Regions from separate parts of the Clostridium fermenticellae genome, predicted to be linked through region 2. Evidence: riboswitches for the same ligand, from Rfam matches in the RefSeq annotation. Region 2 holds a riboswitch; each other region holds the start of a gene.
The links. A riboswitch is a leader RNA that binds a small molecule or an ion and turns the genes downstream of it on or off. The one in region 2 is predicted to bind cyclic di-AMP.
Positions count from the first base shown of each region.

Region 1: another riboswitch for cyclic di-AMP. It lies ahead of ablB (putative beta-lysine N-acetyltransferase); the one in region 2 lies ahead of D4Z93_RS07995 (cell wall hydrolase).
Region 3: another riboswitch for cyclic di-AMP. It lies ahead of D4Z93_RS01575 (cell wall hydrolase); the one in region 2 lies ahead of D4Z93_RS07995 (cell wall hydrolase).

Region 1 covers NZ_CP032416.1:2,030,622-2,036,188, forward strand. Annotated here, with positions in the region: gene nifJ (pyruvate:ferredoxin (flavodoxin) oxidoreductase) at 1-2,085, shown strand, start outside; gene D4Z93_RS09490 (CDIF630_02480 family spore surface protein) at 2,135-2,302, opposite strand; cyclic di-AMP (ydaO/yuaA leader) riboswitch at 2,429-2,563, shown strand; gene ablB (putative beta-lysine N-acetyltransferase) at 2,701-3,549, shown strand; gene D4Z93_RS09500 (nitroreductase family protein) at 3,611-4,429, opposite strand; gene D4Z93_RS09505 (EcsC family protein) at 4,524-5,252, opposite strand; gene D4Z93_RS09510 (phosphatase PAP2 family protein) at 5,343-5,567, opposite strand, start outside.
Region 2 covers NZ_CP032416.1:1,722,260-1,727,826, forward strand. Annotated here, with positions in the region: gene D4Z93_RS07985 (glycosyltransferase family 39 protein) at 1-1,421, shown strand, start outside; gene D4Z93_RS07990 (alpha/beta hydrolase) at 1,438-2,223, opposite strand; cyclic di-AMP (ydaO/yuaA leader) riboswitch at 2,381-2,508, shown strand; gene D4Z93_RS07995 (cell wall hydrolase) at 2,513-3,307, shown strand; gene D4Z93_RS08000 (MgtC/SapB family protein) at 3,490-4,194, opposite strand; gene D4Z93_RS08005 (alpha/beta-type small acid-soluble spore protein) at 4,442-4,639, opposite strand; gene D4Z93_RS08010 (hypothetical protein) at 4,744-5,211, opposite strand; gene lgt (prolipoprotein diacylglyceryl transferase) at 5,465-5,567, shown strand, end outside.
Region 3 covers NZ_CP032416.1:298,521-304,087, forward strand. Annotated here, with positions in the region: gene D4Z93_RS01560 (FAD-binding oxidoreductase) at 1-709, opposite strand, end outside; gene trxA (thioredoxin) at 1,101-1,418, shown strand; gene D4Z93_RS01570 (NAD(P)/FAD-dependent oxidoreductase) at 1,430-2,293, shown strand; gene D4Z93_RS01575 (cell wall hydrolase) at 2,333-2,866, opposite strand; cyclic di-AMP (ydaO/yuaA leader) riboswitch at 2,869-3,002, opposite strand; gene cdaA (diadenylate cyclase CdaA) at 3,218-4,066, shown strand; gene D4Z93_RS01585 (CdaR family protein) at 4,036-5,265, shown strand; gene D4Z93_RS01590 (NAD(P)/FAD-dependent oxidoreductase) at 5,255-5,567, shown strand, end outside.

The DNA of each region.
Region 1 (5,567 bases), 310 kb from region 2:
TATGAATCAGATTACACTGCCTGCCATAACAAATCATTCATATATAATATAGATATTTTAAAAGGTTTAAAGAAAAATGGTACCTTTGTTTTAAATTGCCCCTGGAATGAAAATGAACTAGAGGATAATTTACCTTCAAAGATGAAAAGATATATTGCTCAAAACAATATACAGTTTTATACAGTAGATGCAGTATCTATAGCTCAAAAAGTCGGATTAGGCTCTAGAATAAATATGGTAATGCAAGCAATATTTTTCAAGCTCGCAAACATACTTCCACAAGATCAAGCAATTAATTATTTAAAGGAGTCTGTGGAACATACCTATGGCAAAAAAGGTAAAAATATAGTTGATGCAAACAAAGCAGCAATAGACGCTGGAGTGAATGCCTCACACAAGGTTGCTATACCAGATTCCTGGAAGGATGCAAAAGATGCGCCGGTTCCTGAAGAAGATATTCCTGATTTTATAAGGAGAATTGAAAGACCTATTGCAAGGCAAGAAGGTGATTCACTTCCAGTCAGTGCCTTTAATGGATTAGAGGATGGCACTTATCCACCTGGAGTAACAGCTTATGAAAAGCGTGGTATAGCAGTATTTGTACCTGAATGGCAGATTGATAAATGTATTCAATGCAATCAATGTTCATATGTGTGCCCTCATTCAGTTATAAGGCCATGTCTACTAAATAACGATGAGGTCAAAAATGCCCCTAAAAACTTTTTAACAAAAAAAGCAGTCGGAAAAGGAATGGAAAATCTGGAATATCGTATTCAAATAAGTCCTCTTGATTGTACTGGATGTGGAAACTGTGCCAATATATGTCCTGCTCCTGGTAAAGCACTTGTAATGAAACCGGCACAGAAACAGATTGAAAATCAGTCGAAAAATTTCGAATATGTATCAAAAATTTCTCCTAAACAAAACTTAATGGATATCCATACAGTTAAGGGGAGCCAATTTTCTAAGCCACTGCTCGAATTTAATGGTGCATGCCCGGGTTGCGGTGAAACACCTTATATAAAACTCTTGACTCAACTTTATGGAGATAGGATGATGATAGCCAACGCAACAGGTTGTTCATCAATTTGGGGAGCCTCAGCACCGGCAATCGCTTATACCACAAACTGCTTTGGTAAGGGTCCTTCATGGGGAAATTCATTATTTGAAGATAATGCCGAATACGGTTATGGAATGTTTCTTGCAGTAACTCAGATAAGAGAAAAACTTGCTGATTTAATTAAGCAGGCAATATCAACAAATATAAATCCTAATCTTAAAAAAGCTTTTAAAGAATGGCTTGATGGATATAATAATACTGATATTTCAAAGAAATCATCTGAAAAAATACTTGAACTCATTATAAATGAAAACTATAAGGAAAATAATACCTTACATGAAATACTTCTAAGAAAAGATTACCTGATCAAAAAATCACACTGGTTAATTGGTGGTGATGGCTGGGCATATGATATAGGCTTTGGAGGATTAGATCAAGTTTTATCATTAGGCGATGATGTTAATATATTAGTAATGGATACTGAAGTTTATTCAAATACCGGTGGACAGTCATCTAAATCAACTCCTACTGGTGCAGTTGCAAAGCTTGCTGCACGCGGTAAGAAAACACGCAAAAAAGATTTGGGTCTTATGGCCATGACTTATGGATATGTTTACGTTACTCAAATATCACTAGGTGCAAACATGAATCATGCAATTAAAGCAATTACTGAAGCTGAATCTTATAACGGTCCTTCTTTAGTAATAGCCTATGCTCCCTGCATAAGTCATGGTATTAAAACTGGTATGGGAACCAGCATTGCTGAAGAGAAAAAAGCCGTTGAATCAGGTTATTGGCATTTATATAGATTTAATCCTATTTTAAAAAAACAGGGAGAAAATCCATTTATATTGGATTCCAAAGAACCTACAAGTTCATATATGGATTTCATAAATGGCGAACTACGCTATTCATCACTTAAAAATATTTTTCCTGAAGTCGCCGAAAGTGCCCTTAAACAATCTGAAATTAACGCCCATGAAAGATACGACATATATAAGAAACTATCTTCTATCAAATATTAACAAAATAAAAAGTCTAACCTCTTTGTGGTTAGGCTTTCTATCTTTAATACTATTTTTCATTGGAATCAACGAAATCCTTGGCATTTTCAACATCAAGTTCACTAGGAATAGATACCTTTGAGTCGGGTTCCTGCTTATAAACATCACCCAAAGGAGCAGTATCATGCTTTTCTATTGGTTTCTTTTTAAAGTTATTTCTAATATTATCTTCCTTCATATATATTCCTCCCTTCGTAATTATTATTTCTAATTTTAAAAAATATATGAAAAATTATTATTGAATGTGATCACAATATATTGACATACCTATATTAAAGTGATATGTTTATATTTAAAATGACGAATATTGATAGCGCTGAATCTTTTGAACGGGAGAACCACATTTGGGGTGAGTCTTATCCAAATATGAGATAAGTAGGGTTATTTTTCTTCGACCCGAATCCGTCAGCTAATCTCGTAAGCGTTGAAGAGAAGTTTTTAAGTATACTTTTACTGATTCATTAAATTTTAAATGAATTGGACATTCAATAAACTGCAGTTACTTCTCTGCAGTTTATTATTTTTTGTAATAATTATAGAACTTATATTTTACTAATTTTAGGAGGAAAACAAATCGTGAATTCTGCTAAATGTAAATTAAATAATAATTACTATGCCAGGATAGACAAAGTAAAAATATATATTGATTATGTTAACAGCCGTGTCAAAATAATTAACTTTTATAAAATATCTGTACAGGCTCTAAAAAGAATAATACACTTTACCTCAAAACAGCATCTAAGTAAAGTTGTATGCAATTGTAACTCTCAATCTTTTCAAAATTTTTGTGATGCAGGATTTATTCCAGAAGGTAAAATAGACTCATATTTTAGAGGAGAAGATGCATTATGTATGTCATATTTTATAAGCAGCAATAGAAAAATATGTAAAAATAGTAATATTGAAAATTTGTTCTTAACTAAAAGTTTAAATATGAAAGATAAGTTTAAGTTTAACAACAACTTAAAATATCATATAAGAGATGCAAAAGAAAGCGATATAAGCGAATTAATATCATTGTTTTCTGAGGTATTTTTCGCATATCCAACTTCTATATATAATAGAGACTACTTAATACAAAATATGAGCAAAAATGTTTTATGCAAGGTTGCTGTATTCAATGATAAGATAATAAGTGCAGCTTCTGCCTACCTTGACTATGAAAATTTAAATGCAGAAATTGCCGATTGTGCTACCTACCCTCATTATAGGGACAAAGGTATTATATCAAATATAATTTATCTTTTAGAAAAAGATATTAGAGACAAAGATTTTATAAGCTTATATAGTATGTCTAAATCCACAAGTCAGGGTATGAATATTGCATTAAGTAAGCAAGGATACAATTATAGAGGTACATTAGTAAACAACTGCAATTTATGTGGTGATTTTGAAAGTATGAATATTTGGGCTAAAGATATCTAGAGGAAATGTTATAATTTAACGTATTTAAAAAATAGTGTAGGGCTCATGAAAGCCCTATATTCTATTTCCAGCGGATATCTGCCTTTTTTCTCGGCACAGTTCTTAAATATTTAACTCCAGGATATCCAATTATCATAAAAGTTACAACCTTTCTTCCTTTCTTAACTCCAAGGAATTTACCTATTCTCTCATCCATTTGAGCAGCTGCAGCAGAAAAGCCACTAAACAGCGTTCCAAGTCCCATAGCATCAATCATAAGTTCCATATTTGAAGATGCTAGAGCCCCATTTACTTCTTCTCTCGCTGTAACTACTATTACTAATGGAGCATTAAAAAATAATCTATCATTTTTAGGATTTTCCTCACACTGTTTATACATATTAATCCACATTTTAGCATATCTTTGATGAAGTACATTTTGCTCATTTGGATCTTTAAGTATTTTTTCTCCGGCTTGATTTAAACTATTGAGTATTAATCCCCTTAACTCCTGTATTTTGTCCTTTACAACTATATAAGATACATCCTGCATATTACTTCCAGTCTGAGTAAATCTTCCAGCCTCTATAATTTTTAAAATTTTTTCATCTTCTATTTTTTTATCTTCAAATTGTCTTATAGTTCTTCTAAACTTAATAAAATTCAAGAGTATATCAGGATCAACAAAAAAATCCTCTTTATTATATTCTTTCACATCCTCCATATTGTATTCATCCGTTGACACTGCATTTTTAGGACACACAGCTATGCAATGTCCACACTTTATGCAAGTTACATTATTAATTTCAGCTTTTCCATCTACAATTTCTATATCACTGACAAAACAATCCTCAGAACATTTCCCACATCCTATACACTTTTCAATATCCACATTCATCATAAAAACTACACTCCCTTTATCACTATGTTAAAATATACGTACCATTATATTTTAACATAATTAGTCTAATCAAATTACAATTAGGTGTTTTAAATCAATCCTCTATTTTAAATACTCTAAACCTATATGCATTCATAGCTACCTTGCATAATTTCTCCATAAGTTTGTAATTAGCATATGCTCCAACTATTGCGCCAAACCCCGGAATTAGTTGAAGTGTTTTAGCAATGTCTATATAATCTCTATATTCCTGTTGAAATGTTCTCCAATCAAAACTATCCTTATCTTTAGGAAGATTATTCGAGTAAGACTCCCAATTTGAAATTATATTATAGATCTCATTTCTCCTTTTTTGACTCGAAAAAGCTATCTGAAATACATATAATATATATAATCTTTCCTTATAATTTTTTGCATTAAATCCATAAATTCCAGCTGCGTCAAATAAAAAATTCATTTTCAAACTTAAAAGTACAGGAAAATCAGCCATTCCAATTAACATCCCAGCTGCACCAGTACCGGCTCCACTTGCTGATGCAAGATTTCTGTAAGTTTTCATTTTTTCTATTACAAGTTTTTCACGCTCCTGCAGGCACATATTATAAATTGGTTTTATTGAAGAACTATATTTGCACCCATCTATAACCGCTTTTATCATGTTTTCTACAGCTTTTGATACCAAAGCCTGCACTTTTTCGGGAATAAAGCTGTTCATTTTATCTTCTATATTTTTAGCAAATATATTTCCAGGGTCTGGTTTAGCCTGCATTTCTTTTTTCCACTTAATAAGTTCTCTTAATGCTTTATCTTCATATAAATTCATATAATCTACTCCTAAATATTTTCATATTTATACATTACGGTATACAAACATAAAAAGCAATATGTTTTATACTTTGATGTGCTTAATGATTTAATCACCTTTTCTACATAATGACTGTTGCTTTTGACTCAATCTATTGAAAAAATAAATAGTCATTTTACTACAAATTAATCCTAAAATAATTCCAGCTAAAACATCTGTAGGATAATGAACATATAGATACAATCTCGAAAAAGCTATTAACGCCGCCAAACCAAAAAACTCAACTGCATAATTTTTAAGATATTTTGCTAATATTCCTGCTGCTGCAAATGA
Region 2 (5,567 bases):
CAGGTGGCGGCATGAATGGTGGAGGTTTTCAAGGTAAAAGTTCTCGTGATAATCCTAATAATTCAAGGAACAGTTCTAAAAACGGTAATTTTCAAGGTATGGGTATGACTCCTCCATCAGGTTCAGGTGGTAATAAAAATAATGCTAAACAAAACGGAAATGTTTCTAATAATAGTACTAATAAAACAAACCGGTCACAACACAGCAAAAATGGTAGTTTCCCAAATGGAGGTGGCTTTGGTAAAACAGATTGGTCACAACGCAGCATGGATGGTAAATCTCCAAATGGCGGCGGCCCTGGTTCATCAAACGGACTTTCGGGAAATTTTGGAGGTCAAACACAAGCTGGAATTACAAGATTATTCTCCAAGAATATTTTGTCTGATCAAATAGTGTGGTTCCTGCCTCTATCACTTTTAGGATTTATAGCAGCTGCAATAGTTCAAAAGCTGAAAGCTCCTTTTGATAACAGGCAAAAGCTGGATTTAATATTATGGTTTACATGGCTCGTGCCGGAATTTATATATTTCAGCTTCACAAAAGGTTTATTCCACCAATACTATTTATCAATGCTAGCTGCACCAATTGCTGCATTGTCCGGAATAGGAATTACTGCAATGTGGAAGCTCTACAAACAAGGCGGAATTAAGGCTTATATACTGCCTATAGCATTTATTGTAGAAGGCTTAATGCATCTATTAATGTTATCCTACTTTGCTTCAAGCATATCTTCTACTATAAAATATATAATAATAGCAGCTTTAGTTCTATGCTTTGCATCCGCAGTACTGCTTATATTGTATCGCACAATAAAAAAGGAGAATTCAGGCAATGGGAAAAATTCTTCAAGTTTTGCCAAGATATTTACAGCAACTGCGCTTATAGGGATTTTGACCACACCTGCAATTGGTTCTGCTGCTACTTTAACTCATGGTGTAAGTGGAAATATGCCTGCCGCAGGATTAGAACTTTTAACAAAAAGCAGATCAAGCAACTTTATGGCAATGGGAAGTCAAAGCAATAATAGAGATCAAAAGCTTATAAAATTCCTAGACAATCATGTTACAAATGAAAAATATGCACTTGTTGTATCAAGTTCCGCCTCTGCAGAAGGTATAATAATTGAAAGTGGCAAGAGTGTTATGGCTCTCGGGGGATTCTCCGGATCTGATAAGATACTAACCTTAGCTCAATTTAAAGAGATGGTTAAAAAGGGAGAAGTAAGATATGTATTGACAGGCAGCATGGGAGGAAGAGACTCAAATGAGATAATGAACTGGATTAAGAAAAACGGAAAAACAGTTTCTGAAAGTGAGTGGAAGGAAAATACTACAAAAAATCAATCAAATGATAAGCATTCCGGATTTGGTAAAATGAACACAAATGAAACACTTTATGATCTTAAAGGTACTGCAAAATAAACTATAAATAGGGTGTCTAATTCAAAGGACGCCCTGTTATTATATTATTTACACAGAAGTTTAATATAACGTCAAAAAGCTTAGATTGCTCATCTCTTTTATAATAACAATGAGATGCTCCATTTATATAAACCAAACTGGCATTATTACCTATTAAATTCTCCAGTTTTATTGAATAAACTGGTGATACAGATTCATCACAAGTTCCATGAATTATAAGAACATTTTGATTTATTTTTTCAGCATAATCAAATATGTTATAGTTAAAAATATCATCAATTGTATCCTTCCCCAAAAAATATCCGTCAAAATTTACAGTCCCGTACTTATTAATTTCATCTAATTTTTCTCCTATTATTTGTGACACTATAAGATCATACATATTTACCGCAGGACTTATTAAAATAGTATTTTTAATAAGCGTATTTGAGGATGACACTATTAATGCTATAGCTCCCCCCATACTAAATCCAATTACATTTATATTATTAGCATCTACAAAACTCAAATTAGTACTAAACTTTAATATATCATTAAAGTCCTGAATCTCGGTAGACATTGTCATATCTTTAAACTCGCCATCACTTTCACCATTTCCCGTAAAATCAAATCTTATAGAAACTATATCCTTTCTTTCAAGCATTTTAGCTATTTTTGCAAACATTCCATGTGTTTCAAGTTTATGCCCTGTGAAACCATGACAGTAAATAAGACATGGGAATTTTCCGGATTTGTCCGGCCTATTTATAACTCCTCTTATTATAAATCCACGTTCATTTTCTACTTCAAAACTTTTAAACATACTTGTAACCTCCAATTCCTATCTACAAACAATAATACAACTATAAGTTAAAATTTGCACATATTATATATACTTACACATTTATACTCAGTTACCTCTAGTTTAATATGGTTGTCCATAACCACATTTGTTATAATAACACCCATGAGCACTTAAACAATAAAACATGCCGAATCTCCTTTATGGAGTACGGGGAATTTATTTTGGGGTGAATCTTAATTTTTAAGTAGGGTACCTCTAACCCAAACCCGTCAACTAACCTCGAAGGCAAGATGGAGGGATATAATTAATGCTAAAATTTAAAAGCATAGGAACTTTACTTGTTGGTGTATCTTTATCATTATTTGCTTTTACACCTGTACAAGCTGCCAGCTATAAAGTTACACAAGGTGATTCTTTATTTACTATAGGTAAACTTTTTTATACAAACTCTAATGATTTGATGAAAAATAATAATCTTAAAAATTCGAACGTATATCCGGGTCAGACGCTAAATGTGCCTGCAGATATTTACACAGTAAAAAATGGAGATTCTCTATACTTTATAGCAAAAAAATATGGAATTACAACAGATCAGCTAAAAAAAGCAAATGATAAATGGGACAACACGATTTATTCAGGCCAAAAATTAAATGTGCCTGCAGCAAATACAAGTTATGATAATAATGTACAAGCTGTCAGCACAACAAAAAATTCTAATACTAATTCTGTAATTTCATACAATAATAATGATTTGGACCTTTTAGCCAGACTTGTTATGTCTGAATCTCAGGGACAACCCTATAAAGCTGAAGTTGGTGTCGCCGCTGTCGTTGTAAACAGAGTCAAGAGCAGTGAATTTCCAAATTCCATAAGCTCAGTTATATATCAGAAATCTGACAACTACTATCAATTTACTCCAGTTCAAAATGGATGGATTAATAAAGCAGCCTCAGATGAAGCAAAAAAAGCAGCCTTAGATGCCCTTCAAGGATATGATCCTACAAATGGAGCAATATATTATTTTGATGACAGTGCAACTAATTCATGGCTTTGGTCAAGACCTATAACTTTAAGAAGTGGTAAAATGGTATTTACACATTAATTAAAGCAGAGGAGCTCATATTCTCCTCTGCCCTATTTATTTAAATAAAAAATTAGTAGTGTCTTTTTTAATTTTAACTTTAGTTGCGCCATCTATAGTTTATCAATCTATAATCTTAAATTCATCACTTTTTAATCTTTAGCTCACTTTTATTATATGAAAATATACAATATTGGTGATAATTATTTAATTGTAATTCTTACCACTTCCTCTATGGACATAAGTTCATTTATAACTTTTTTATCTTTTTCATGTCTTGACAAAAATATGCTAAATGTCCCCTTCTTATACTCAGACTCAACATCATAATCGGCCTTAGACAAAAAATTGATATCCCTAATTTCAAAATTTTGATTTTTTAAGCAAGAATTTATCTTATTAATAATCTCTCCTTTATCTTTATATTTCACATCTATATTAAGTAAATCTCTTTTTTCTGAAAAAATTAATTCGACTCTTTTCAGTACAACAAGTGATATTACAGCTGCTACTGCCGATAATATACTCAAATTATAATATCCAAGACCTACCGCAAGTCCAATACATGCAACCACCCAGAGACTAGCTGCAGTTGTAAGTCCTGTTACAGATCCTTTTTCTCTTATTATAGTACCTGCACCGAGAAATCCAATTCCACTTATAACTTGTGCTCCAAGTCTTCCTATATCAACCTTCAAAGCACTTGATAATTGAGGATGTTCAAGTATTATACTTACAGTTTTATCCACATCACATACTTGTATCATAGATATAACACATGCTCCAAGACAAACTAAAATATGCGTTATAAAACCTGCTGGTCTATTTTTGTGTTCTCTTTCATATCCTATGATACCACCAATAAGAATAGCCAAAATTAATCTAATTATAGTTTCTTTAACACTCATATTAATTGCTCCTTATAAAATATGTCAGTTTCATTTCATTATAACAAAAATAATACTACTTTATAAATATTTTATCCACACCAAAATTCAAAAAATATATACTACAACTATTATATTCTGAACTATAAAATTAGGGTATCCATATACCTATTTTTAGCTAAAAAAGGGGTATGGAATACAAATAAATCAGAAGATTCATTTATACTCTATACCCTTTAATTATATAATTATGATAAACATTAACTCACTATTTCATATTTTGTTCATAAGCTTCTATCATCTTTTTTGTCATCTGGCCTCCTACGGAACCATTTTGTCTAGAAGTAAGATCTCCATTATATCCTTCTTTTAAATTAACTCCAACTTCTCTTGCTGCCTCCATCTTAAATTTACTTAAACCTTCCTTAGCCTGTGGAACTAATACTTTATTTCCTCTACTTGCCATAATTATTTCCTCCTTTTAAATTATCAAGTTATTTTGTTTACACTAGAAGTTTGTGTATTTTTTATATTATTACTCTATTTAATTAAAGGAAACGTATACAGCTTTTACTTTAAAACGTTCTTTTTTACATTGTTTGATTTAAAATCAACTTTAATATTTTCTAAATCATTATTTAATAATTCTTCATCATACTTTTCTTCAATTTCAAACTGCAATTTTAAAAATTCACTAAAATTATCCTGATTTACCCTTTTGCTAAATTCTTTTTTTGCATCCCTCTTTGCTAGCCTGTTTACCAATTCTCTATAGAAAACATTTTCATCATAGGACCTAATTTTAGATTCAACTTCTCTATCGAATTTATTGGTTGGGCAAAATACCTTGTACTCATTACTGTAATCTACATATTCCCTGTAGCCAAAATCGCTACAAAAAGAATATATGTAATTTTCCATATTTTCATACTCTGTCTCTCTTTCAGAAGGAATATTAAAATCATTAATAATGGTGTTTCCAAGGTACACCAACTCCATAAGTATTTTAAATTGTTCCTTAGTAAAATCAATTTTCATTTTTATCACCTTCTAAAAAATATAATATAATTCACCATATTTTTATTATAACAAATTTTCTTCAATTTTTGTATTATAATAAATTTATTTTAAATTTATATAAACTATTTTTATCATAAATACACATCAATTTTTATTTTAATTATATAAAATAAAAAAATGTATAGTTGATATTCAAAATAGCTTAGGTGTAAAATATCTCTATAAGTATTTACACTCAAACAAAAACATATGAAATAGGGAGGATTAACTTTTGAATCCAATAGCATTTTCAATTTTAGGGTTAGATATAAGATGGTACGGAATTTTTATTGCAGCAGGAATATTAATAGGAATTTTTATTGCAGAATACACAT
Region 3 (5,567 bases), 1.4 Mb from region 2:
CAGCATCTCTGGTTGAATCAAATGATACGACCAGAGTTCCGCTGTAGTTGCTTTTTGCATAAAGTCTTAAAGTCACCTTTGTTATGATTCCTAAAGTGCCTTCACTGCCAATTATCAAATGTAGAAGGTCGTATCCCATATTGTTTTTTAACAGTTTTCCACCAAGGGTCACCAGTTCGCCAGTAGGCAAAACAATCTCGAGTGCCTTTACATGATTTCTCATTATTCCATGTTTTACAGCACCGGTACCACCGGCGTTTGTTGCGACCATTCCTCCTATTTGTGCGCCTTCATCCCCGGGATGAACCGGAAAAAATAAATCACTGCTATTGCTCAAAATTTCCAGTAGGGATGCAAGAGTTACTCCAGATTCTACTGTGATCATCAAATTTTTTTCATCAAGTTCAACTAATTTGTTAAGTCTTTCAAGAGATATTATTATACTTGGTCTTGTAGGAATAACACCACTAACAACTCCAGTACCACCACCTCGTGAAACTACGGGTATTAGTTTTTCGTTTGCATATTTTAGAATTTCTGATATTTCTTCTGATGATGATGGCTTTACAACAATACACTCCTTCGAAGCTTCAGGACGAATCAGATTTTCAGTTTCATCGTATAAATACCCCTGTATTTGAGATAAATCATTTGTTGCAAAATCATTTCCGCATATTTGTTTTAATTTTTCAATTACTTCAGTTTTCAAAAGTTAGCCCCCTCTAATTATTAAAATTTAAATTTATTAATCTATTGTATAAAAAAACAGACGATCCGCCTTTGGACGAATGTCTGTTCACGGTACCACCCAAAATTTTTTACTTAATTGAATAATTATTTATAAAAAATCTACATAATTTTTAATATTTTATTAGAAAGCTTACTATAAATTTTAATGTATGTCAATAAATACTTTAAAAAATTTTTGACATCCTAAATTTAAAGTACATATATATTATTATAAAAGCAAAAAATATATATACAAAATTCAATCTGGTTTTTATTAATAATAATTATTAAAAACTATTGACTAAATACAATGGTTAATATAAAATAAAATTATAAAAATACCCCATAAGGGTATAAGGAGGTAGAAAGTTATGGTAAATGAAATAAAAGATACTAATTTTTCAGAAGTTATTGAAGAAAAAAAGGTTCCTGTAATAGTAGATTTTTGGGCACCTTGGTGCGGACCTTGTAAAATGCTCGGACCTGTTATGGAGGAAATTTCAGATGAATTAGATGGAAAATCGAAATTTTATAAATTAAATGTAGATGAGAATCCAGTTTCATCAATGGAATATAATGTAGCAAGTATACCTACAGTTATTATATTTAAAGATGGGAAACCAGCAAAAACTCTTGTTGGCTTCAGACCAAAAGACGCTGTAAAAGGTGTTATAGAAGATTATATCTAGAGGTGAATATTGTGGATGATAGATATGATATAGCAATAATAGGAAGTGGTGTGGCAGGATTATCAGCGGCTGTAAACTCAAAGATTAGGAATAAAAATATTATAGTGTTTGGAAATGAGAATTTGAGTAATAAGCTTAATATGGCTCCACGAATTAATAATTATCTTGGCTTTTATAATATAAAAGGAAGCGACCTTAAAGATAAAGTTAAAAACCATATAGATTCAATGGGTATAAGTATAACGTATGAAAGAATAAATGCAGTATATGCTATGGGAAATTATTTTGTAATGTCTGTAAATCAAAAAAATTATGAGTCTAGAGCACTTGTAATAGCAACCGGTGTACAGTCTGTGAATCTACTGAGAGGTGAACAGGAATTCCTTGGCAGAGGTGTTGGATATTGTGCTACGTGTGATGCACCTTTATATAGAGGAAGAGTCGTGACAATTGTAGGCTATAATAAAGAAGCAGAAAAAGAAGCCAATTTTGTCGGTGAACTTGCATCAAAATTGTACTATGTACCTATGTATAATAAGGATTTAAAGCTCAACAATAATATAGAAATAGTATTGGATAAACCAGTTGAAATTGTAGGAAATAATAAAGTAGAAAAACTTGTATTAAAACATAGAGAAATAAATACAGATGGAGTTTTTATACTAAAAGACAGTATAGCACCCGATCAACTTGTTCCAGGAATAGAACTTGATGGAGGGCATATAAAAGTGGATGCTAATATGAAGACAAATATACGCGGTTGTTATGCTGCCGGAGATTGTGCCGGAAAACCATATCAGTATATGAAAGCAGCTGGTCAAGGTCAAATTGCAGCTTTAAGTGCTGTGTCATATATAGATTCTCTACAAAAATAAAAATATCCCTGAATTTTAAAATTCAGGGATATTCATATGTTAATTTACAACGAAGAATACATGATTTCCTATTGCTTTTACATTCTTTTTATTTATATCTTTCATCCATCTTGATGTCGCTATTTGTGGATTATAGAAAAAAACTGCTTTTCCTGTTGGATCATATCCTTTTAAGGCTTCTAAAACTGCTTTGTAACAGGTATCTGTCTTAGGTGCATTGATTGTTCCATTACTATTTACACAAGAGAAAGCACCTTTTTGAGTTACCACTCCTTCTATTGTCTTTGGAAATTCGGGATATTTTAATCGGTTTAAAATCACAGAAGCAACTGCAACCTTTCCTTCAAATGGTTCACAATTACTTTCTGCATATACCACTTTTGACATTAAATCTAGATCGTTTTGGGTAATATAAAGTTTTTTATCATAGTAGTTGAAAACTTGAACCACCTGTTCTTTTTCATTAAACAAGTTAGTTTCAGAAGTAGTGTTTTCCACTGCGCTTACTTTAAATGGAACAAATATTAAAAGCCCTAAAAAGATAACCATAAAAATAAAAAGTTTTCTTTTCAAATAAATCATCTCCTTTTACCTACGAGGTTAGCTGACGGGTTCGGTAAAGGCATAACCTACGAATAAACGATTCACCCCAAGATACTGGTTTCCCCGCGTTTTAAATATAATTTGAAAACTTAGGCTAGTAGTATTGTAACCATTAGTTAAAAAAAATTCAAGAGACTTTATTATTTTTATTAATATTTTATAAATTAGATTTTCTTTTGATATAAAGAAATATTAAATAGTGTATAATTAAAGATAAGGCGAAATTTTATATTAATTCAAGGCATATCCCCTTTAATTTAGTCATAAGAGTTATTATTAGGACATTAAAGTGATAGTGCACTTAATAAAGGAGTGAAATAGGTGGAGATATTAGACATTGTAATCAATTCGGTAAAAAATATAAGTATATTTTCGGTAATGGACATATTAGTGGTTTCATATATTTTTTATAAAGGTTACATGCTAATGAAGGAGACTAGAGCTGAACAACTTTTAAAAGGTATCGTATTAATTTTATTTCTTATTCCTGTAAGTGATCTTTTAAACCTTACCATGCTTAACTGGATATTATCAAAGACGATTACAATAGGTGTGTTATCTCTTATAATTATATTTCAGCCAGAAATACGAAGTGCACTCGAACACCTTGGAAGGACAGCTTTTACTGACAGACAGATATTTGCAAATGAGGAAACTGTACAAAAAGTAGTTAATGAAATCGTAACTGCAATTGGAAATTTATCAGTTTCAAGAACAGGAGCCCTTGTAATAATAGAGCAATTTACAGGACTTGAGGATATAATAAAAACAGGAACAAGGATAGATGCGATTGTATCGTCTGCTCTTCTTGAAAATATATTTGTAGTTAATACTCCACTTCATGATGGTGCAACTATAATTAGAAATGACAGGGTAGTGTCTTCAGGATGTTTTTTGCCGCTTACAGAAAATAGAGAATTAAATAAAAAACTCGGTACAAGGCACAGGGCAGCAATCGGAATTTCAGAAAAATCTGATGCTATTATAATTGTTGTATCAGAAGAAACGGGAACTATTTCGCTTGTTTTAAATGGTAATATGACTAGAAATTATACAGAAGAGAAACTCAGAAGTACGCTTACAAAAATTATAAAGAAAAGGCAGCATAAAAAGTTAACCTTTAGAGAGCGGGTGATTCAATGGATAAAAAACAAAAAAGACACCAGGTGATAGTGAAGGTATGCTGTGTAATAGTTTCATTTATATTGTGGCTTTTTATATATAACGTTGAAAATCCTGTAAGAGAGAGGAAAATAGTAGTACCTGTTCAGGTTATAAATAGAAATGTACTTATGCAGTCAAATATAATATCAGTGGATGATGAAAATTTAACTGTAAAATTGACTATAAAAGGAAATGCATCAGACTTGTATGCTGTTAAATCATCTCAATTTGAACTGACATCAGATTTGGGATCTTACGTAGTAAAAAAAGGTAAAAATAAAATACCGGTTCAAATAAAGAAAAGCCCAAGTTCAGTCAGGGTTGTAAATAGTGACAATCTGTGGGTTAATATAAATATTGAAGATTTAAAGAGTAAAGTGGTTCCGGTTAAATTAACGCTTTTGGGAAAAGCGAAAAGCGGCTTTTACGCCCGGGAACCAAAACTAAGTTCGACAAAGGTTACAGTTAAAGGTGCTAAAAAAGACATAGAAAAGGTTGCAAAAACTGAGACAATGTATAATATACAGAACATTTCAAAAGATGTTAATAGAAAAGTTTACTTAAAAGCAGAAGATTCCCAGGGAAATATAATAAAGAATGTAGAAATAGAACCTAAATATTTAGATATGTCTATTCCTGTTGTGAGAGTTAAAAGTGTACCGGTAAATGTAAATTTATCAGGAAACTTAAGTGATTATGGAATAAATTCAATACTTCCAATGAATTCAAATGTGGATATAACTGGTAGTGATGCAGAAATAGCTAAAGTATCTAAAATAGATACAGAGGGAATAGATATAAGCAGTATAAATGGCAGAGATTCAATAGATGTAAAAGTAAATCTTCCTTATGGTGTTACGCTTTTAAACGGAAGTGATACAGTAAGATTAAAGGTGGATTTTGATAAAAGCTCTCAAAAGCAAGTGAGCGTTAATATACAAACTGTAAATCTTGATAGTTCATACAGTGCAAGTTTAAGTGCAAGTACTGTTAATGTAGTGGTTTCAGGTTCCAAATATGCAGTAGATAATCTTAAAGATGGTGATATATCAGCTTCTGTAGATTTGAAGGGAGTTAAGCAGGGACAAAATACAGTTCCTATAAATATAACTTTGCCATCTGGAATAACTGAAGTTTCACAAGATATAAATCAGGTTACAGTTACGGTGAGTGAAAGGAATGGGGAAACAAAGAATGCCGGTTAAAATAAATAATATAATTTTAGATATAAATGATGATCTAAGTGAAATAAAAAATAAGGCAGCTAAGAAAGCGAAAATAAGAACAGGTGATATAAAGAATCTGAAAATAGTAAAGGAATCTATAGATGCCAGAAGAAAAAATACAATAAAATTTGATTATGCCGTTGAAATAGAATGTGAAGATGAAGAAAGGGTAGTAAATAGTGCCAGGTCTTCAGATGTTAGAATTGCAAAACAGGAGTTTAAGGAAGATTTTGAATTCGGGAAAAATAAAATGGAACATAGACCTATAATAATAGGAATGG